3 regions of the Nocardia cyriacigeorgica GUH-2 genome follow, and region 2 is predicted to be linked to each of the others. Evidence: riboswitches for the same ligand, from Rfam matches in the RefSeq annotation. Region 2 holds a riboswitch; each other region holds the start of a gene.
The links. A riboswitch is a leader RNA that binds a small molecule or an ion and turns the genes downstream of it on or off. The one in region 2 is predicted to bind S-adenosylmethionine.
Positions count from the first base shown of each region.

Region 1: linked by a shared signal. The riboswitch ahead of NOCYR_RS04955 (bifunctional o-acetylhomoserine/o-acetylserine sulfhydrylase) and the one ahead of NOCYR_RS01985 (aminotransferase class V-fold PLP-dependent enzyme) in region 2 are both predicted to bind S-adenosylmethionine.
Region 3: linked by a shared signal. The riboswitch ahead of NOCYR_RS25980 (rhodanese-like domain-containing protein) and the one ahead of NOCYR_RS01985 (aminotransferase class V-fold PLP-dependent enzyme) in region 2 are both predicted to bind S-adenosylmethionine.

Region 1 is NC_016887.1:1,110,300-1,117,262, reverse strand. Features, by position in the region: gene NOCYR_RS04970 (lipid-transfer protein) at 1-1,158, opposite strand, end outside; gene NOCYR_RS04965 (TetR/AcrR family transcriptional regulator) at 1,577-2,221, opposite strand; gene NOCYR_RS04960 (NADP-dependent isocitrate dehydrogenase) at 2,473-3,690, opposite strand; SAM riboswitch class IV at 3,982-4,092, shown strand; gene NOCYR_RS04955 (bifunctional o-acetylhomoserine/o-acetylserine sulfhydrylase) at 4,180-5,505, shown strand; gene metX (homoserine O-acetyltransferase MetX) at 5,502-6,650, shown strand; gene NOCYR_RS04945 (DUF3017 domain-containing protein) at 6,665-6,910, opposite strand.
Region 2 is NC_016887.1:427,086-434,048, forward strand. Features, by position in the region: gene NOCYR_RS01975 (M1 family metallopeptidase) at 1-483, opposite strand, end outside; gene NOCYR_RS01980 (Pls/PosA family non-ribosomal peptide synthetase) at 480-4,409, opposite strand; SAM riboswitch class IV at 4,610-4,723, shown strand; gene NOCYR_RS01985 (aminotransferase class V-fold PLP-dependent enzyme) at 4,773-6,092, shown strand; gene NOCYR_RS01990 (flavin reductase family protein) at 6,096-6,659, opposite strand; gene NOCYR_RS01995 (YbaK/EbsC family protein) at 6,682-6,963, opposite strand, start outside.
Region 3 is NC_016887.1:5,785,056-5,792,018, forward strand. Features, by position in the region: gene fgd (glucose-6-phosphate dehydrogenase (coenzyme-F420)) at 1-130, opposite strand, end outside; gene NOCYR_RS25955 (HAD-IIA family hydrolase) at 293-1,051, shown strand; gene NOCYR_RS25960 (acyl-CoA thioesterase domain-containing protein) at 1,125-1,913, shown strand; gene NOCYR_RS25965 (MarR family winged helix-turn-helix transcriptional regulator) at 2,101-2,577, opposite strand; gene NOCYR_RS25970 (DJ-1/PfpI family protein) at 2,574-3,212, opposite strand; gene NOCYR_RS25975 (O-succinylhomoserine sulfhydrylase) at 3,310-4,524, opposite strand; gene NOCYR_RS25980 (rhodanese-like domain-containing protein) at 4,521-4,937, opposite strand; SAM riboswitch class IV at 4,957-5,071, opposite strand; gene NOCYR_RS25985 (hypothetical protein) at 5,137-5,514, opposite strand; gene NOCYR_RS25990 (FAD-dependent oxidoreductase) at 5,772-6,963, shown strand, end outside.

The DNA of each region.
Region 1 (6,963 bases), 680 kb from region 2:
ACCGATGTTGTGCTGCAAGGCGGCGGTGACGCCCTCGACCTGACGCTTGTCGGCGGTGCCGCGCAGCTGCCAGGTGAGCTCCGAACACTGCGCCAGGCCGGTCGCGCCCAGCGGGTGGCCCTTGGAGATCAGGCCGCCGGACGGGTTGACGACCCACTTGCCGCCATAGGTGGTCTGGTCGGCGTCGAGCAGCTTGGCCGCCTCGCCCTCACCGCACAGGCCCAGCGCCTCGTAGAGCAGCAGCTCATTGGCGGAGAAGCAGTCGTGCAGCTCGATGACCTGGAAGTCCTCCGGGCCGAGGCCGGCCTGGTCGTAGACCTGGCGGGCGGCCTGCACGTTCATGTCGTAGCCGATGATGTTCTTGGCGGTGCCGTCGAAGGTGGAGGCGAAGTCGGTGGTCATGGCCTGCCCGACGATCTCCACGGCCTGTCCGGCCAGATCGTGCGAGTCCACGAACGCCTCGCTGGCCAGGATCACCGCGCCGGAGCCGTCGGAGGTGGGCGAGCACTGGAGCTTGGTGAGCGGGTCGTAGATCATCCGCGCGCCGAGGATGTCGTCCATCGTGTACTCGTCCTGGAACTGCGAGTACGGATTGTTCACCGAGTGCTTGTGGTTCTTGTAGCCGATCTTGGCGAAATGCTCCGGCGTGGTGCCGTACTGCTTCATATGTTCGCGACCGGCCGCGCCGAACATCCACGGCGCCACCGGGAACAGCACCTCGGAGATCTCGGCCAGCGCCAGAATGTGCTTGCCCATGGGCTGCTCGCGGTCGTCCCAGGTGGATTCCAGCGAGCCCGGCTTCATCCGCTCGAAACCGAGCGCCAGCGTGCACTCGGCCAAGCCGCCCCGAATCGCCTGCGCCGCAAGGTAGAGCGCGGTGGAACCGGTGGAGCAGTTGTTGTTGACATTGACCACCGGGATACCGGTCATGCCCAGCTCGTAGACCGCGCGCTGGCCGGAGGTCGACTCACCGTAGACGTAGCCGACGTAGGCCTGTTCCACTTCGCGGTAGTCGATTCCGGCATCGGCGAGGGCCTTGGTGCCCGACTCGCGCGCCATATCCGGGTAGTCCCAGTCGCTGCCGTCTTCGTTCTTGCGCCGGCCGGGCTTTTCGAACTTCGTCATCCCGACACCGACGACGTAGACCTTGTTCGCCATCGAACTCCTCAGCTTGTGCGACTCCGAAGTTCTCGTAAGCCGCTCACAGGTAACCGCGCCAGCCGCGCGGTTCAGCCACAAACAAACATACAAGCGTGTATGTAAGGCCGCAAGGGATGCGCGCAGATCTATCCAGGGAAGGCAGATCGCCACCGGTAGAGCGCAGGGTGCGAACATTCCCATCAACTTGCCGCACGATGGCCGGCCGCGCTCACCGGGCCGTTGACATGCCGGTGCGGAGGAATGCGCGGGACGCAGCTCGCGGCGGCGGCACTCGAGTTCAACTCCGAAGACAGGCCACCGAGGACACGGCAGGCGGGACCCAGCCGGAACTCATCGGCCGGCGGCGGACGCGAGCACTGCGGCGACTCGGTTACCCCGCTGAACCGGGCGCCGAGCCGATCGGCTGCACGAGGCGCTACTCCGGGGAAACCGCCGGTGTGAGGGCCGCCGCCGCGATCGTGCGCAGATGTGCGCAGGCGCGACCCCAGCGCCGGCGCGCCCGGTCGGGATCGGGGTCGATGAAGTTCGAGATCAGGATGCCGCGCAGGGCGTCCATCGCGGTATAGACGAAATCGCGGGCGTCCTTGCGCCGCACCTCATCCGGGACGAATCGCGCCACCGCGAGCAGGACCGCGTTGTTGACGAACGGCTCTACCTTCTCCATCGCAGCCGCCAGCACCGGATCGGTGCGCCCGGCCACCCACAGCTCGACGGTGGCGATGAACAGCGGACCCTGGTGCAGCTCCCAGAGGAATTCCAGGGCGGCGTCGACCGGATCGTCGACGTTCTCCACCCGGCCCATATCGCGCATGGCGGTCTCGGCCCGGCGCTGCGCGAGGTGACTGATGGCCGCCACCACCAGGTCGTTCTTGGACCCGAAGTGGTGCACCTGCGCACCACGGGTGACGCCGGCGCGTTCGGCGACCCGCGGCGTCGTCGTCCCCGCGTAGCCGTACTCGACCAGGCAGTCGATGGTGGCGTCGAGCAGCCGCACCCGCATCTCACTACTGCGCTGCTCCTGAGTGCGGCGCGCGGGCTTGGAGAGTGCGGTTCTGGCCATTCGGCAGATTCTACCTTTACATGCAGGTCGGTATGTTCAAGAGGCGGCCACGAGATGCGGTTCGCGCCGCCGCCGTGCTCAGCCCCGGAACACACTCATCGAGAATCCGGATGCGCTGCTGCCGGATACACGTCGGGCACCCCGCATGATGTGCGGGGTGCCCGTTTGTCCAGCATGACCCTTGTCCGCCGGCCGCGGCGCCTCGGTGGGGCGGCACACGGCCGGCAGTGGTCGTGGCCGAGCGGATCGGCTCAGCGGAGGGCGCGCGCCAGGTTGGCGTCCAGCGCCGCCAGGAATTCCTCGGTGGTCAGGTAGCCCTGGTCACCGCCGACGAGCAGCGCGAGGTCCTTGGTCATCTGACCACCCTCGACGGTCTTGATGACCACGTCTTCGAGGGTCTGCGCGAAACCGATCACCTCGGGGGTGTTGTCCAGCTTGCCGCGGTGCTCGAGGCCGCGGGTCCAGGCGAAAATCGACGCGATCGGGTTGGTCGAGGTCGGCTTGCCCTGCTGGTGCTGGCGGTAGTGCCGGGTGACGGTGCCGTGCGCGGCCTCGGCCTCACAGGTCTGGCCGTCCGGGGTCAGCAGCACCGAGGTCATCAGGCCCAGCGAACCGAAGCCCTGCGCCACCGTGTCGGACTGCACGTCGCCGTCGTAGTTCTTGCAGGCCCAGACGTAGCCACCCTCCCACTTCATCGAGGAGGCCACCATGTCGTCGATGAGGCGGTGCTCGTAGGTCAGGCCCGCCGCGTCGAACTGGCTCTTGAACTCGGCGTCGAAGATCTCCTGGAAGGTGTCCTTGAACATGCCGTCGTAGGCCTTCAGGATGGTGTTCTTCGTCGACATGTAGACCGGGTAGTTCTGCTGCAGCCCGTAGTTGAACGACGCGCGCGCGAAATCCTCGATCGACTTCTTGAAGTTGTACATACCCATGACGACGCCGCCGTCCTCGGGCATCTTCACGACCTCGTGCACGATCGGCTCGCTGCCGTCGTCGGGGGTGAAGGTCAGGGTGACGGTGCCGCCCTGGAACACCTTGAAGTCGGTGGCGCGGTACTGGTCACCGAAGGCGTGACGGCCGATGATGATCGGCTTGGTCCAGCCGGGCACCAGGCGCGGAACGTTGGAGATGATGATCGGCGCGCGGAAGATCGTGCCGCCGAGAATGTTGCGGATGGTGCCGTTGGGCGACCGCCACATCTTCTTGAGACCGAATTCCTCGACCCGGGCCTCGTCGGGGGTGATGGTGGCACACTTCACGCCGACGCCGTGCTTCTTGATGGCGTTGGCGGCGTCGACCGTGACCTGGTCGTCGGTCTTGTCGCGGTACTCGATGCCGAGGTCGTAATACTCGAGGTTCACATCGAGGTACGGGTGGATCAGCTTGTCCTTGATGAACTGCCAGATGATCCGGGTCATCTCGTCGCCGTCGAGTTCTACGACGGTGCCTTCAACCTTGATCTTGGACATGGATCTTCGTGTCCTCCTAGGATGGTGCCCTCATTGCACGGCCAGGCGAACACGCTTGTGAGCGGACCCCAGCTGTTCAACAGACAACGTATACGCCTCGTGTTGTCCGCGAGACGTCTGGTGCAAACAAGACAAGCGTACTGCTGGTGGCTATCTCACCGCGCGGGTAGGGCAGGGTGTGAGGCGGATTACGGTCCGCCACCGATTCCGCCGCAGGTCACCCCCTTCCGATCCCGGACATGGGAAGGCGGGGTTCGGGTCGCGCGGGCCCGCCGGTTACGATGTCGGTCAGGTCATGAGAGCCAGTGCAAAGCCCCGGCTAGCTGGACGGCAACCCTCCTGCAGCGGTGGGGTGCTCCGGGTGAGGACCGGGCTTCCGAGAGCCGGAAGCAAGCGCGCACGTAGGAGGTCACCGAGATGTGTTGTTGTCGTTTGTCGCTTGCGCACAGATAACCCCGTAATCCCGGCGAACACCTTCTGGAGCCTTCCTTGACCGACACCACCACGCCCGATCCCACCGCTTCCTGGTCGTTCGAGACCAAGCAGATCCACGCGGGTCAGGTCCCCGACGCCGGCACCGGTGCCCGTGCACTGCCGATCTATCAGACGACCTCTTACGCGTTCCGCGATACCGATCATGCGGCGGCGTTGTTCGGGTTGGCCGAGCCCGGCAATATCTACACCCGGATCATGAACCCCACCCAGGACGCGGTGGAGCAGCGCATCGCCGCCCTCGAGGGCGGTGTCGCGGCGCTGCTGGTGGCGTCGGGGCAGGCCGCGGAGACCTTCGCGATTCTCAACCTGGCCGGTGCGGGCGATCACATCGTGTCCAGCCCGCACCTGTACGGCGGCACCTACAACCTGTTCCGCTACAGCCTGCCCAAGCTCGGCATCGAGGTGTCGTTCGTGGACGACCCCGACGATCTGGAGCAGTGGAAGGCCGCCGTGCGGCCCAACACCAAGGCCTTCTTCGGCGAGACCATCGCCAACCCGAGCAGCGTGGTCTTCGACATCCCCGGCATCGCCGCGGTCGCGCACGCGGCCGGGGTGCCGTTGATCGTGGACAACACCGTCGCCACCCCCTACCTCATCCAGCCCCTCGCGCACGGTGCCGACATCGTGGTGCACTCGGCCACCAAATACCTCGGCGGCCACGGCGCCGCGGTCGCCGGGGTGATCGTCGACGGCGGCACCTTCGACTGGACCACCACCGACACCAACGGTCAGTCCCGCTTCCCCGGGTTCACCACCCCGGATCCCAGCTATCACGGCGCGGTCTTCGCCGACCTCGGCGCCCCCGCCTACGCGTTGAAAGCCCGCGTCCAACTCCTGCGCGACCTCGGCTCGGCCATCTCACCGTTCAACGCCTTCCTCATCGCCCAAGGCATCGAAACCCTGAGCCTGCGCATCGAACGCCACGTCACCAACGCGGTCGCTGTCGCCCAGTTCCTCACCGAACAGCCGCAGGTGGAATCGGTCGCCTACGCCGGACTACCCTCCTCACCCTGGTACGAACGCGGCCGCCAACTCGCCCCCAAAGGCGTCGGGGCGATCGTGTCGTTCGAACTGGCCGGAGGGGTCGACGCCGGCAAGAAATTCGTCGACGCGCTGACCCTGCACTCCCACGTCGCCAACATCGGCGACGTGCGGTCGCTGGTCATCCACCCCGCCTCCACCACCCACTCCCAACTCACCCCCGAACAACAACTCGCCGCAGGCGTCACCCCCGGACTCGTCCGCCTCGCCGTCGGCATCGAAGGAATCGACGACATCCTCACCGACCTGCGGGCCGGACTGACGGCGGCGGCGACGTGACCGTGAGCGCCGACCACAGCAGCCCCCGCCTGACGGCGGCCGAGTTGCCGCCGCCGGACGGGCGCCTCGGCATCATCGCCGTCGGGGATATCGCGCTGGAGAACGGCGCGACCGTCCCCGACGTGCACCTGGCCGTGCAGCGCTGGGGTGAGTTGTCGCCCGGCCTGGACAACGTGGTGCTGGTGGAGCACGCCCTCACCGGCGATTCCCACGTGGTCGGCGGGCCCGACGAGATCCACCCGCAGCCCGGCTGGTGGGAGGGCATGGTCGGGCCCGGCGCGCCGCTGGACACCGACGAGTGGTGCATCGTGGCGACGAACGTGCTCGGCGGCTGTAAGGGCAGCACCGGGCCGTCCTCGCCGGCGCCGGACGGCAAGCCGTGGGGTTCACGGTTCCCGGAGATCTCCATCCGTGACCAGGTGACCGCCGAGGCCGCGCTGTTGGACCGGCTCGGCGTCGAGCGGCTGGCCGCCGTGGTCGGCGGGTCGATGGGCGGCATGCGGGTGCTGGAGTGGATGATCGGCGCGCCCGAGCGGGTCGCGTCGGCGCTGGTGCTCGCGGTGGGCGCCCGCGCGACCGCCGATCAGATCGGCACCCAGACCACTCAGATCGCGGCCATCCAGGCCGACCCGGACTGGCAGGGCGGCGACTATCACGACACCGGTCGCGCGCCGACCACCGGGATGGGCATCGCCCGGCGCATCGCGCATCTGAGCTACCGCACCGAGGCCGAGCTGGACCACCGGTTCGAGAACCGGCCGCAGGGCGATGAGGATCCGTGGCGCGGCGGCCGGTACGCGGTGCAGAGCTACCTGGAGTACCAGGCCGAAAAGCTGTGCAAGCGTTTCGATCCGGCGACCTATGTGCTGCTCAGCGAGGCCATGAACCGGCACGATGTCGGGCGCGGACGCGGCGGTATCGCCGCGGCGCTGGCCAGTACGCCGGTGCCGTGCGTGGTCGGTGGGGTCGATTCCGATCGGCTGTACCCGCTCCACACCCAGCAGGAGCTGGCCGACGGGCTGCCCGGCTGTCAGGGGCTCGAGGTCGTGCACTCCCGCGATGGGCACGACGGGTTCCTCACCGAGGCCGCGGCGGTGTCGAAGCTGCTGATCCAGACCATGAACCTGGCCCGCAACGCGCGCTGAGCTCGCCGCGGAGTCTAGCTGACGCCGAGGGTGTTGATGGTGGCCGCGATCAACACGATCGAGCTGCCGAGCAGCGTCAGCGCGCCGACGTCGAACGGCTTGCTACGCACCGCCAGCAACCCGACCCGCGCCGTGGGCAGGCACAGCCGGAAGGCCGCGGCCAGCAGCGTCGCACCGCCGAAGAACAGCGCACCGCGGCGCCAGCGTTCCGAGGCCACGAACACGATCGCCACCACGATGACCAGCGCCACGATCACCATCGGCAGATGACAGCGGAAGAACTGCGTCGCCCAACTGTCGCCGGGCCGTCGTT
Region 2 (6,963 bases):
GGTGGTGATCGAAATGCGGTAGCTGGCTTTGGAACTCGGGTGATCGTCGCAGGGGAACCAGGATGCGGCGCCGTTGGGCTGGCTGGCGACCAGCGCGCCGTCGGTGAGTTCCTCCCAGCCCACCTCACCCCACGGGCCGCGCACCGGGCGCGGGGTGCCGGCGTACTGCACGGTGATCGCGAGCAGCCCACCGGCCGGGATCCGCTGCTGCGGGGTGATCACGAGTTTGCCGCGCTGATGGCTGTATTTCGCCACCTTGGCGCCGTTGACCAGCACCTTCGACACGGTCAGCGTCTGCGATAGGTCGAGCGCGAAGCGCGGGCGCACCTCGGTCGTGACGGCGGTGATGTCGGCGCGGGCGGCGAGCCGGTTGCTGGCGACCTTGTAGGTGAGGTCGAGTTCGTACCGTGAGACGCGGTAGCCCCGGTTTCCGTTCTGCGGCAGGTACTCGTCGATGGGGGCGTCGTAGAACTTGCCGCTCATCGGCCGGCGGCTCCGGGGTCGGAGGCCGCGGCCCAGGGCGCGATGGGATTGCCCCACCAGCGCGTCGACGGCGGCACGGTGTCACCGCGCATCACCAGCGAGGCCGGTCCGATGGTGGCGCCCGCGCCGATGGTGGCGGCGGGCAGCGCGACGCAGTGCGGGCCGAGGGTGGCGCCCGGCTCCAGGGTGACGGTGTCCATGGACATGATCCGATCGTGGAACAGATGGGTCTGCACCACACAACCGCGTTCCACCGTCGCGCCGTCGCCGAGGGTCACCAAATCCGCCTCCGGTAGCCAATAGGACTCGCACCACACACCGCGACCGATACGGGCACCGAGACCACGCAGCCACAGATTCAGAACGGGAGTACCCGTCGCGGCGCGCGCGAACCATGGTGCGGCAACCGTTTCGACGAAGCTGTCGGAGACCTCGTTGCGCCAGACGAACGAACTCCACAGCGGATGCTCCTCCGCGCCGATCCGGCCGATCAGCAGCCATTTGGCGGTGATCGCGCTCGCACAGGCCAGCGCGCCGGCGACCATCAGCACCACACCGGACAGCAGTGCGGCGCCCGGATAGCCGATGGTCTGCGCCAGCCAGGCCAGGGTGAACAGCACGCCGAGCCCGATCGCGAAGGTCACCAGCACCGGCAGTAACCGGCAGGTCTCCACCACGCCACGGAAGACCCGCAGCCGCAGCGGCGGATCGAAAGTGCGCTCGGTATCGGCGTTCTCGGCGGCGCGGCGCAGCCGCACGGGCGGGCTGCCCAGCCACGACGAGCCCGCCTTGGCCTTGCTCGGGGCCGCCGAGAGGACCGCGACCAGCCCGTTCTTCGGCACCCGGCGGCCCGGCGCGGTCATCCCGGAATTGCCGAGGAAGGCGCGTTTGCCGACCTTCGCCTCGCCGATGCGCAGCCAGCCGCCGCCGAGTTCGTAACTGGCGATCATGGTGTCGTCGGCCAGGAACGCGCCGTCGGCGACGGTGGTGAACTTCGGCAGCAGCAGCACCGTCGACGCCTCCACCCGCTTGCCGATCTTGGCGCCGAGCAGCCGCAACCAGATCGGGGTGAGCAGGCTGGCGTAGAGCGGGAACAGGAAGTTGCGCGCGCCGTCGAGCAAGCGTTCGGTGGCCCACACCTGCCAGCCGACACGGCTGCGGACCGGGTGGTAGCCCTCGGTGAGGCCGAGGCTGAGCACCCGCACCGCGAGCACCGTGGCCACCGCGTAGACGAGCAGGCTCAGCAGGGTGGCCACCGGCAGCATCAGCAGCCCGCGGCCGAGCGCACCGGCGATGGTGGTGGTGTCGCGGACCCACCAGACGATCAGGGCGCCACCGGCCGCCAAGCCGAGGATCGGCATCGCGGCCAGCCCCATCGAGCTGATCGCGAAGGCCAGCACCCAGTGCACCGCCCGCTTCGGAGTGTCGGCGGGCCAGCGATGGCGCGCCTTACCGACCTTCACCGCGGGCGAGCCGGCCCATTCCTGATCCGGCTTGACCTTCCCGGCCACCGCCGAACCGGGGGCGATCTCGGCGTCGCGGCCGATCTTGGTGCCGGGCAGCAGGATCGAGCGGGCGCCGATCACCGCGCCGCGACCGATCACGATGGGCCCGATGTGGACCACGTCGCCGTCGATCCAGTAGCCGGACAGGTCCACTTCGGGTTCCACGCTGCATCCGTCACCGAGTTCGAGCATGCCCGTCACCGGCGGCAGGGTGTGCAGGTCGACGCCCTTGCCGATCTTCGCGCCCAGCGCCCGCGCGAACGGCACCATCCACGGTGCGCCGGACAGGTTCTCGGCGCCACTGGCCTCCGACAACCGCACCGCCGCCCACAACCGCAGATGCACCGAACCGCCGCGCGGATAACTGCCGGGTTCCACACCGCGCAACAGCAGCCGGGCCCCGGCGACGCAGATGCTCATCCGGCCCAGCGGGGTGATGAAGACGACGAACAGCAGCAGCGTCCACCACCACGACAGCTGTGGCAGCCAGGGCAGCGCGCCGGCCCAGCCGGCGAGATTGCCCGCGATGGCCAGCCAGGTCAGCCATTGCAGGCCGGTCAGCGTGGTCAGCGGGATGGTGGCGAGCACCTGGGCGCATTGCGCGGACCGCGGCGTCGGGCGGACGGTTCGTTCGGCGACGGCGGCCGCGGGCGCGGTCTCGTCGAGCAGTTCGGCCAGCGCGCCCAGGCGGGGGTGGTCGTACAGGTCGGCGACGGCGATGCGCGGATACCGTTCGCGCAGCGCGGTGACCAGCTGGGCCGCCGACAGCGAGCCGCCGCCCAGGTCGAAGAAATCGGCGTCGGCGCCGGTGATCTCGGCGCCCAGGATCGAACTCCACAGCTCGGCCACCCACGCTGCCGTACCGGTGAGCCCGTGGTCGACGGTTTCGTCGCTGCCGGCCAGCGGCCAGGGCAGGGCGTCGCGGTCGACCTTGCCGGAGGTCCGGGTGGGCAGTCCGGGCACCACCACCAGGCGGGGGACCAGCGGCGCGGGCAGCTGTTCGGCGAGCTGCGCGCGGGCGGCCTTGAGGTCGTAGTCGGGCGGGGTGCCGGTGAGGTAGCCGACCAGGATCTGATTGCCCGCAGCGGTGGTGCGCACGGCGGCGGCCGCACCGCTCACCCCAGGCAGGTGTTGCAGGGCATTGTCGAGTTCGCCGAGTTCGATGCGGCGCCCGCCCACCTTGACCTGATCGTCGGCACGGCCGATGAAGACCAGTCCGGCCCGGTCGTTGCGCACCAGATCGCCACTGCGATAGGCGCGTTCCCAGCCGAGTGCTGCCAGCGGTGCGTACTTTTCGGCGTCCTTGGCCGGATCGAGGTAGCGGGCCAGGCCGACGCCGCCGATCACCAGTTCGCCGGATTCGCCCTCGCCCACCGGATTTCCGGCGGCATCGACCACGGCCAGATCCCAGCCGTCCAGCGGCAGGCCGATGCGCACCGGCCAGTTCCCGTCCAGCAGCGCCGCGCAGGCGACGACCGTGGTTTCGGTGGGGCCGTAGGTGTTCCACACCTCGCGTTCGGATTCCGGGTCGCCCGCCAGCCGTTCGGCCAGTTCCGGTGGTACGGCCTCGCCGCCGAAGATGAGCAGCCGCACCGGTTCCAGCGCCTCGGCCGGCCAGGTGGCGGCGAGCGTGGGCACCGTGGAGACGACGGTGATCTCGTGCCGCACCAGCCACGGCCCGAGGTCCGCGCCGGTGCGCACCAGCGCGCGCGGCGCCGGCACCAGGCAGCCGCCGTGCCGCCAGGCCAGCCACATCTCCTCGCAGGAGGCGTCGAAGGCGACCGACAATCCGGCCAGCACTCGGTCGCCGGGGCCGATCGGGGCGCCCTGGAGGAACAGCCGGGCCTCGGCGTCGACCAGGGCGGCGGCGTTGCGATGGGTGACCGCAACGCCTTTCGGGGTGCCGGTGGAACCGGAGGTGAAGATGATCCAGGCGTCGTCGGCGGGGGTGGGGAGCTGCGGTCCGCCGGGTTGCCCGTCGGTTGCCGGGCGGGCGTGTTCGGTGGCTGCGATCCCGTCGGCCGTCACGATGGCGGTGACGCGGGCCTCGCCGAACACCAGGCGGGCGCGTTCATCGGGGTCGTCGGCGTCGACCGGCACATAAGCCGCGCCCGCGTGCAGGACCGCGAGAATCGTGACGTAGAGCTCACGGGTGCCCGACGGCATCCGCACGCCGACCCGGTCGCCGCGTCGCACACCGGCCGCGCCGAGGCGTTCGACGGTCGCGTCGATCTCGGCCAGTAGTTCGGTGTAGGTGAGGGCGGTGTCGCCGTCGTCGATGGCGGGAGCGTCCGGGTGGGCGCGGGCGCTCTCTGCGAGGATGTCGACCAGCGTTCGCGCAGGTGGGGCGAGGGATGACCGTAGCAGCGGATCGAGCTCCGGGACCGAACCATCGGTGTCGATCTGCGGCTGGAGCATCACGTCCGGCCCACCTTCCTCAGCACTGTCCGGCAGTAGCCCTGTTCGGCGGTACGGCCTCACCAACTAATTCTCGAAGACGGTTGTTTCATACGAGGGTTACCAGTGGGCAAACGGAAAATGCCCCGGTGACCAGTAGTCAACGGTACCCGCAGGGCACGACGGGTTGACAGCGGCGCGGCCGGTCTGTCAATCTCGCCACAGGTCATGAGTGCCAGCGTCAAGCCCCGGCTTGCTGGCCGGCAACCCTCCTCCGCGGTGGGGTGCTCCGGGTGACGACCGGGCCGCCGCCCGACCGGGCGCGGCAAGCGCGGACTCGACGAATCTCTTGCCTTTCGCGAGTCCCTCAGCCGATGGGATGACGTGATGACCGCTGTGTTCGATCAGACCTGTGCCGCCCTCGCCCGGGTCTCCGGAGACGATCTCCATGTACCCCTCGTCCAGGGCGGGACCTGCACCTATGCCAATTTCGACTACGCCGCGAGCGCACCCGCACTGGCCCAGGTGACCGACCGGGTGCAGCGACTGCTGCCGTATTACGCCAGCGTGCACCGGGGCGCGGGCTATGCCTCGCGGATCTCCACCGAATGCTACGAAGCCGCCCGCGGTTCGGTTGCCCGTTTCCTGGACGCGGCCGACGACCAGGTGGTGGTCTTCACCCGCAACACCACCGATTCGCTCAACCTGCTCGCCGCCTGCGTGCCCGGTGACACGGTGGTGCTCGATGTCGAACATCACGCCAATTTCCTGCCCTGGCAACGGCATGGCCGGCGCGTGGTGCGCGCGGCCGACACGATCGAGGAGACCGTGCGCCGCCTGGTCGCCGAGCTCTGCTCGAAACCGGCTGCGCTGCTTGCGGTTACCGGCGCCTCCAATGTGACCGGCGAGGTGCTGCCGCTGGCCCGGCTGGCCGAGATCGCCCACCAGTGCGGCGCCCGCATCCTGGTCGACGCGGCGCAGCTGGCGCCGCATCGGCGAATCAGCCTGCGCGAGTGCGGGATCGACTATCTGGTGTTCTCCGGGCACAAGCTGTACGCGCCGTTCGGCGCGGGTGTGCTCGTCGGCAAGCGCGATTGGCTCGACGCGGCACCGCCGTATCTGGCCGGTGGTGGTGCGGTGCGCGAGGTGCGCGTCGACGGCACCGAATGGGCGCCCGCGCCGCAGCGGCACGAGGCCGGATCGCCGAATGTGCTCGGTGTGGCGGCGTTGGCTGCGGCCTGCGAGGCGCTGTCGGAGATCGACGCCGAGCGGGTGATCGCGCACGAGCGGCTGCTGGCCGACCGCTTGCGCGACGGGCTGAGCGCGATTGCGGGTGTGCGGCTGTTGCGGCTGTGGTCCGACAGCCCCGACGTCGTCGGGATCGTCGCGTTCACGCTGGACGGTTTCGCTCCCGGACAGGTGGCGGCGTATCTGTCGGCCGAACACGGGATCGGGGTGCGTGACGGTCGATTCTGCGCGCATCCACTGCTCGCGCGGCTCGGGCTCGACGGTGCGCTGCGCGCGAGCATCGGGCTGGGGACCTGCTCGGCGGACGTGGACCGGCTGGTTTCGGCGATCGCCGCGCTCGTGCACGACGGGCCGCGGTGGGACTACGCCTGCACCGACGGGCTGTGGAATCCCGCTCCGGAAACCCGGGCATTCACCGGTGCCGACACCGTCGGCGCGGCGCCCTGCGAGATCGGCTGAGCCTTAGTCCTCATCCAGCGGAGTAGGCCGGTGGTAGCGCCCGTTGTGATACAGCAGCGGCGCGGCCGCCGGCTTCTCCTCGGTGGCGTCGTGCACCCGGGTCACCCGGCCGACGATGAAGGTGTGGTCGCCGATGGGAATGCGCTGTTCGACGGTGGTGCGCAGCCAGATCGGGGTGCCGTGCAGGACCGGCTCGCCGGTGTCGAGCGTGGTCCACAGCGATCGGTCGGTGAACCGTTCCTCGGCGCTGCGCGCGAACCGCTGCGCGATATGCCGCTGGTGTTCGCCGAGGAAGTGGATCACCACCGACTCCGCCTCGCTCATCGCCGCCAGGCTCGACGAGGTGTGCGCGATATTGAACGACACCAGCGGCGGCTCCAGCGACAGCGAGGCGAACGAGGTCGCGGTGAACCCGACCGGGCCCGCCGGCGAACTCAACGTCACCACCGTCACCCCCGACGGATAGTGCCGCATCGAGGACCGGTACTGCTCGGCGGTGATCCCGCTCAGGTCGTCGGGCACCCGCAGGCCGGTGTCCGGTGCGGTCGGTTCCTTCGCGTCGCTCACCGTGTCGATTGTGCCGCTGGGGTCAGTCCACGTCGATCGGCAGCCCCGCCGTGATCCGCACCAATTCGCGGAAGGTGGTGCGGAACACCGCATCCGGATGACCGCCCGCCGCCCACAGTTCGCGGTGGCGGGACAGGGCGTTGTCGACCCAGGTGGGGATATTGGTCGGATGGCCGACGGGGGCGACGGCGTCCAAGGGGTGGCCGGTGACTTCGAGGACGAGTTCGTCCGAGGCGGGGGTGAGGGTGCCTTCCAGGCGGGCGCCGGTGCGGTCCAGGTCCACCTCGTGCGCGCCGGAGACCAG
Region 3 (6,963 bases), 840 kb from region 2:
ACGGCTGGAAGTGGTCGCTGACCGTCGCGCTGTCGAGGCCGTGCTCCTCGGCCAGCACCGCCAGTTCCACCAGTTCCCTTGGCCCGAACTGTTCGGCCGACGCCTTGTACCCGAGTTTGAGATCCGCCACCTGCGCCACTCCTGTCGCTTCGTGCGGGGTCACCGCACATTCGTCACTTCGACCATAACCATCAGCGTGGCGTGTCGCCCAGAGCGGCCCATACGGCGGCGATAGCGGACAATTGGCCGGGTGACCTCCGCAGACGATCGGATCCTTTCCTACCTGACCGATATGGACGGTGTGCTCGTGCACGAGGATCATCTGATCCCCGGCGCCGACGAATTCCTCGCCGAGCTGCGGGCCAAGGAGATCCCGTTCCTGGTCCTCACCAACAACTCCATCCGCACGCCCCGCGATCTGCAGGCCCGGCTGCGCCACAGCGGTCTCGATATCCCGGAGTCGGCGATCTGGACCTCCGCGCTGGCCACGGCCACCTTCCTCAACGATCAACGCCCCGAGGGCACCGCGTATGTGGTCGGCGAATCCGGGCTCACCACGGCGCTGCACGAGATCGGCTACGTGCTCACCGACAGTGACCCGGACTACGTGGTGCTCGGCGAGACCCGCACCTACTCGTTCGAGGCGATCACCACCGCGATCCGGCTGGTCGAGCGCGGCGCGCGGTTCATCGCCACCAACCCCGACGCCACCGGCCCGTCCCGCGACGGCGTGCTGCCCGCGACCGGTTCGGTCGCCGCCCTGATCACCCGCGCGACCGGACGGGAACCGTACTACGTCGGCAAACCCAACCCGCTGATGATGCGCTCGGCGCTGCGTCGCATCGGCGCGCATTCGCGGACCAGTGTCATGATCGGCGACCGCATGGATACCGACGTGATCTCCGGAATGGAGGCGGGCATGCGCACCGTGCTGGTGACCTCGGGCATCTCCACCCGCGCCTCCGTCGAGCAGTACCCCTACCGCCCAACCCTCGTGGTGGATTCGGTCGCCGATCTCATCGGCCGTACCGAGACGCCGTTCGCGGACTGATTGGGGCGGGCCGGCGAAACTGGCACGTGTTACGTTTCGCAGAACGAAGGATCGTGCGAAGGGTGCCGACGGGATGATCAGTTTCTTCACCAGCGAAGCGGACCTGCTCGTCCCGGCGAAACTCGCGGTCAGCCGCTGGTCGCCGAACCAAATCGGGGGCACTGCGGTCTGCGGGGCGCTGGGCCGTCAGCTGGAGACACATTGCCCGGCGGGGTTCGTCCCGGCACGGATGACGGCCGACCTGTTCCGCCCGGTGCTGAACGAGCCGCTCGCGGTGCACAGCGAGGTGGTGCGCGAGGGTAAGCGGATCCTCGTGGCCGACGCTCACATCGTCCAAAACGACGAGGTCCGCGCCCGTGCGACCGCGGTGTTCCTGACCACCGGCTCCGAGCCGCCGGGCCAGGTGTGGAGCCAGAATCTCGAACTGCCGGTGCCGCAGCGGCGGCTCTCGCCCGAGGGTGAGCGCGGCATGTTCAAAAGCGGCGACCGGGAGTGGTCGCAGGACATCGCTGCGAACCAGAACGCCGACCGCAAGATTTCCTGGCACAGCCTGCCGCCGCTGGTGGCGGGCGAGGAGCTCACGCCGTTCCAGCGTGCTGCCATCCTCGGCGACTCCGCCAACCACGTCTGCCACTGGGGTTCCGACGGCCAGGGCTACATCAACGCCGATATGACCCTCACCCTCGCCCGCCTGCCGATCGGCCACGAACTCGGCCTGCGCGCCGACAACACCCTTGCCGCGGCGGGCATTTCGATCGGCACCGCCACCCTCTTCGACCGCACCGGCCCGCTCGGCACCTGCGTCGTCACCGCTCTCGCCAATGCCCACCGGCAGATCGATTTCACCGCGCCACGTCGCTGAGGTCGTCGCATAACGGCCGACGAAAGCCTGAGCGCGAGCAGATGCGGGCCGGCTGCGGCGAGTGCCCTTGTGCGCCTGGCCGAATCGGCAATCATCTCGGCAGCCGGAGAATCGGCCGTGGCTACCCGGCGAACCGCTCGCAGCGATATCCCAGTCGAGCGGCAGCGGTGATCACGCCGGCCCGGCCTCAATCACCCGGCGAGCCGATCGCATCTAGCGCTTCGCTGAGCCGAGTCAGGGCGGCGACCGTCGGCGCAAAGTCCGCGCCCAATTCATCGGCCAGGCGCTGCGCCATCGCGGCGTGGCCGGGGTTGATGCGGGAGTTGGCGGTGCGGCCGGCTTCGGTGATGGCGACGAGTTTGGCGCGGCGGTGGGCCGGGTTCGGGCGGTATTCGGCCAGCCCGCGGTCCACGAGCAGATCGGCGATGCGCTGCACGCTCTGGCGGGTGATGCCCATGGCGCGGGCGATCCCCGCGACCGGCAGCGGTTCGTGCAGCACGGCACCGAGCACCTGCCACCAGGCGGCGGTCAGCCCGGCCGGTTCGGCCAATTCCTCGGCGATGGCGAGGAATTGGCCATTGAGCCGGAACGTGGTGATCGCGGCGGTGCTGAACAGAACCTGCTCGGCCCGCGCGGCGGCAGCTTCTGCGGCCTCGGCACTCACGAGGCCGCCGCCCTGGCCTCATACTCTGCCAGCACCGGGAACGCCGACGGGTCGCTCTTGGCGAACAGCCGGTACCAGGCATCGAGGACGTGCGACTCGTACAGGTCGAGCTTGGCGAAGATCTCGCGAGCGAACTCCCACGGCGCGGTGGGGCCCGCGGTGATCAGATCGCCATCGGTCACCGCGGCGGCTTCGACATAGTTGTCCGCGCCGGCGTATCCGCTGGCGGCGAGGTACTCCGCGGCGCCGCTGGTGTGCTCGCGATCATCGAGCAGCCCCTCTTTGGCGAGGCCGAAGGTGGCGCCGCAGATGGCAGCGACGGGAACCCCTGCATCGAGGAATTTCCGTGCGGCATAGGCGAATCCGCTCAGTCCACCGCGATCCCACAGTTCCGAACCCGGCAGGATCAGCAGCACGCTGTCGGCGGCGTCGAGTTCGGCCAGCGCCAGATCCGGCACGATGCGCATCCCGCCCATGGTGGTCACGGGCTCGCTCGTCGGCGCGACGGTGCGGACCTGAAAGCTGCCGGGTTCACGCTGCAAGCCCACGTTGTGGTTGATCTGCGCGATCGCCGCACCCACTTCCCAGTCGGCGAGCAGATCGTAAACGGCTACGTGCACTGTCTTCGTGGTCATGACAGTATGCTGTCATATTTGACAGCATACTGTCAATGGTGCGGGCATGAAAAAGGCCGGCACCACCACCGGGCACCGGCCTTTCCGCAGCTGAGACTCAGCTCAGCGCATGCTCCAGATCGCCGAGCAGATCCTCCACATCCTCGAGCCCCACCGAGATACGCACGACCCCATCGGTGAGCCCGATGGTTGCGCGACCCTCCGGACCCATCGCGCGATGCGTGGTGGTGGCCGGATGGGTGATGAGGGTCTTGGCATCGCCGAGGTTGTTGGACAGGTCCACGATGCGCAGCCGATTCAGCACCTCGAAGGCGCGCTTCTTCGCCTCGTGCTCGGGCGCCTTCAACTCGAAGGTCACCACCGTGCCGCCGCCGCTCATCTGGCTCGCGGCCAGATCGTATTGCGGATGCGATTCCAGGAACGGGTATTTCACCCAGCTGACGGCGTCGTTGCCCTCCAGGAACCGCGCGATCCGCAACGCGGATTCGGTCGAATGCTTCACCCGCAGCGGCATCGTCTCCAGGCCCTTGAGCAAGGTCCACGCATTGAACGGACTCAACGCGGGCCCGGTATGGCGCATCAGATTCTTGACCGGACCACCGATGTATTCCTCGGAACCGAGGATCGCACCGCCGAGCACCCGGCCCTGTCCGTCGATGTGCTTGGTCCCCGAGTACACCACCACATCGGCGCCGAGTTCGAAGCCGCGTTGCAGCAGCGGCGTCGCGAAGACGTTGTCCAGCACCACTTTCGCGCCCGCGGCATGCGCCATCTCGCTCACCCGGCGCACATCGACCAGGGTCTGCATCGGGTTGGCCGGGGTCTCGAAGAACACCGCGGTGGTGGGCACCGACAGCGCCTGCTCCCACTGATCGAGATCCTCGCCGTCGACGAACACCGTTTCCACACCCCAGCGCGGCAGGATCTCGTTGCACACCACGAAACACGAACCGAACAGGCTGCGCGCGGCCACCAGCCGATCACCCGCGCCGAGCAGCGCACCGAGCGCGGTGAAGACCGCAGCCATACCGCTGGCGGTGGCGAAACACGCCTCGGCGCCGTCGATCAGCCGCATCCGCTCCTCGAACGTGGCGACCGTCGGGTTGCCGTAGCGGGAGTAGACGAAATGCTCGACGTCGCCGGTGAAGGCCGCCTCGGCCGCCTCGGCGCTCTCGTAGACGAAACCCGAGGTCAGGTACAGGGCCTCGGAGGTCTCCTCGAACCCCGAACGCCGCAGTCCACCGCGCACACCGAGCGTGGCGGGACCGACCCCCTCCGGCAGCGGCCGGTCGAACGCGCCGCCGGTGATCACGACTGCCGCCAGGGCAGGCCGTCGGCACGCCAGCCGGCGCCACCGCGGTGACCGGACTCGTCGAGCGGGCCCTCGAAACCCTCGCTGACGTTGTAGGACGGCTCGATGCCCGCACTGGTCGCCAGGGCGGCGGCATGCGCCGAACGCTGGCCGGAGCGACACAGGAACACCACGGGGGCATCCGGATCGCGGCCGTCGAGGATGGTGCGCAACTGCTGCGCGAACTCGGGGTTGCGCGCGCCGGTGCCGTCGACCCATTCGATCAGGACGGTCTGCCGGTCGATGGCGCTGGTGTCGGGGATGCCGACGAATTTCCATTCGGCCTCGGTCCGCACGTCCACCAGGACCGCTCGGGGATCGTCGCGCAATATCTCCCACGCCTGTTTCGGGGTGATGTCGCCGGCATAAGTCATGTGTGGCACCTTCCTCGAGAATCCGCACTTGCCGCATCTGGCTTCGATGCGCGCCAGGTCGTCACCCGGAGCACCCCACCGCGGAGGAGGGTTGCCGGCCAGCAAGCCGGGGCTTGACGCTGGCACTCATGACCTGAGATGAGATTGCCTGGCCGGGGGTTGCCGTGTCAAACCCCCGATCAGGGCGTTGCGCTGGGGTTCAGGGGCAGACCAGCCAGGTGTTGTCGACCCGTTTCAGGGTCCAGGTTCCGGTCGCCTCGGCGCCGTCGACCTTGCTGGTGACGGTGGCCGTCGCGCGGTCGCCGTCGACGTTCAGATCCTCTAGTTTCGTGATTTCTACGGCTTTTCCGGTCTCGCCCTCGTCCAGGCGGCCGGCCATCGGCGAGCGTTTCGGATCGAAGTCCGGGCACACCGCTTCCTCCGGCGGCAGCAGCCCATACCGCGAACTCACCTCGCCGAAATCCCGCACCGCGGCGGCCACCCGGTCGGCCTCTGTGACATTTTTCTCAACGGGCGAAACCACCTCGGCGATGACGATTACGGCGAGCACGAGGGCCGCGATCGCCGCGGCGATCATGAACGGCGCCATCGACCGGGTCGAATCGCCCGATTCGCGCTCGTCGGCCGGTTCGCGCCGGGCGTCTGCCGGATCTGGCTGCTGATCGCTCATGAGCTGATGATCCCTGGTCCCCCGAGGCCACCGGAGAGCCCCCCGATAGAATCGGCGGGATCGCGGCCGGTGCCGTGCAGGTGAAATCCAGCCGTGCGTCAAGTTAGCCTAAGCTAAACACCGACGCCCATTAACTGTCTCGACCAATAAGGTGCGCGTAAACGATGACCGAACAGACCGCAGCTGCACGCCCGCTCCGCATCGCGATCGTGGGTGCCGGACCGGCCGGTATCTACGCCGCCGACGCGTTGATGAAGTCGGATGCGGATGTGTCCATCGACCTCTATGAGCGCATGCCCGCGCCGTTCGGCCTGATCCGCTACGGCGTCGCGCCCGACCACCCGCGCATCAAGGGCATCATCACCGCCCTGCACAAGGTGCTCGACAAGCCGCAGGTGCGCCTGCTCGGCAATATCGACTACGGCTCCGACATCACCCTCGACGACCTGCGGGTCTACTACGACGCGGTGATCTTCTCCACCGGCGCCAACGCCGACCGCGCCCTGCCCATCCCCGGCATCGACCTGGACGGCTCCTACGGCGCCGCCGACTTCGTCTCCTGGTACGACGGCCACCCGGACGTGCCGCGCACCTGGCCGCTGGACGCGGAGAAGGTCGCCGTCCTCGGTGTCGGCAACGTCGCGCTCGACATCGCGCGCGTGCTCGCCAAGACCGGCGACGAGCTGCTGCCGACGGAGATCCCGCCGAACGTCTACAAGGGCCTCAAGGAGAACAAGGCCGTCGAGGTGCACGTCTTCGGACGCCGCGGCCCGGCCCAGGCCAAGTTCACCCCGCTGGAGCTGCGCGAACTGGACCACTCGCCGACCATCGAGGTCATCGTCGACCCCGAGGACATCGACTACGACGAGGGCTCCGAGGCCGCGCGCCGCCACTCCAAGCAGGTCGACATGGTCGCCAACACCCTCGAGCAGTGGGCCATCCGCGACCAGGGCGACCGCCCGCACCGGCTGTACCTGCACTTCTTCGAATCGCCCGCCGAGGTGATCGGCGATGAGAACGGCAAGGTCATCGGCCTCAAAACCGAGCGCACCCAGCTCGACGGCACCGGCAACGTCAAGGGCACCGGCGAGTACAAGACCTGGGATGTGCAGGCGGTCTACCGTGCCGTCGGTTACCTGTCGCAGAACATCAGCAACCTGCCGTTCGACGATCAGGCCGGCGTGGTGCCCAACGAGGCCGGTCGCGTGCTGGCCGACGAGGACGCCGACGGCGCCGCCCGGTACATGCCCGCCACCTACGTCACCGGCTGGATCAAGCGCGGCCCGGTCGGCCTCATCGGCCACACCAAGGGCGACGCCAATGAGACCGTGGCCTGCCTGCTCGACGACAGCAAGG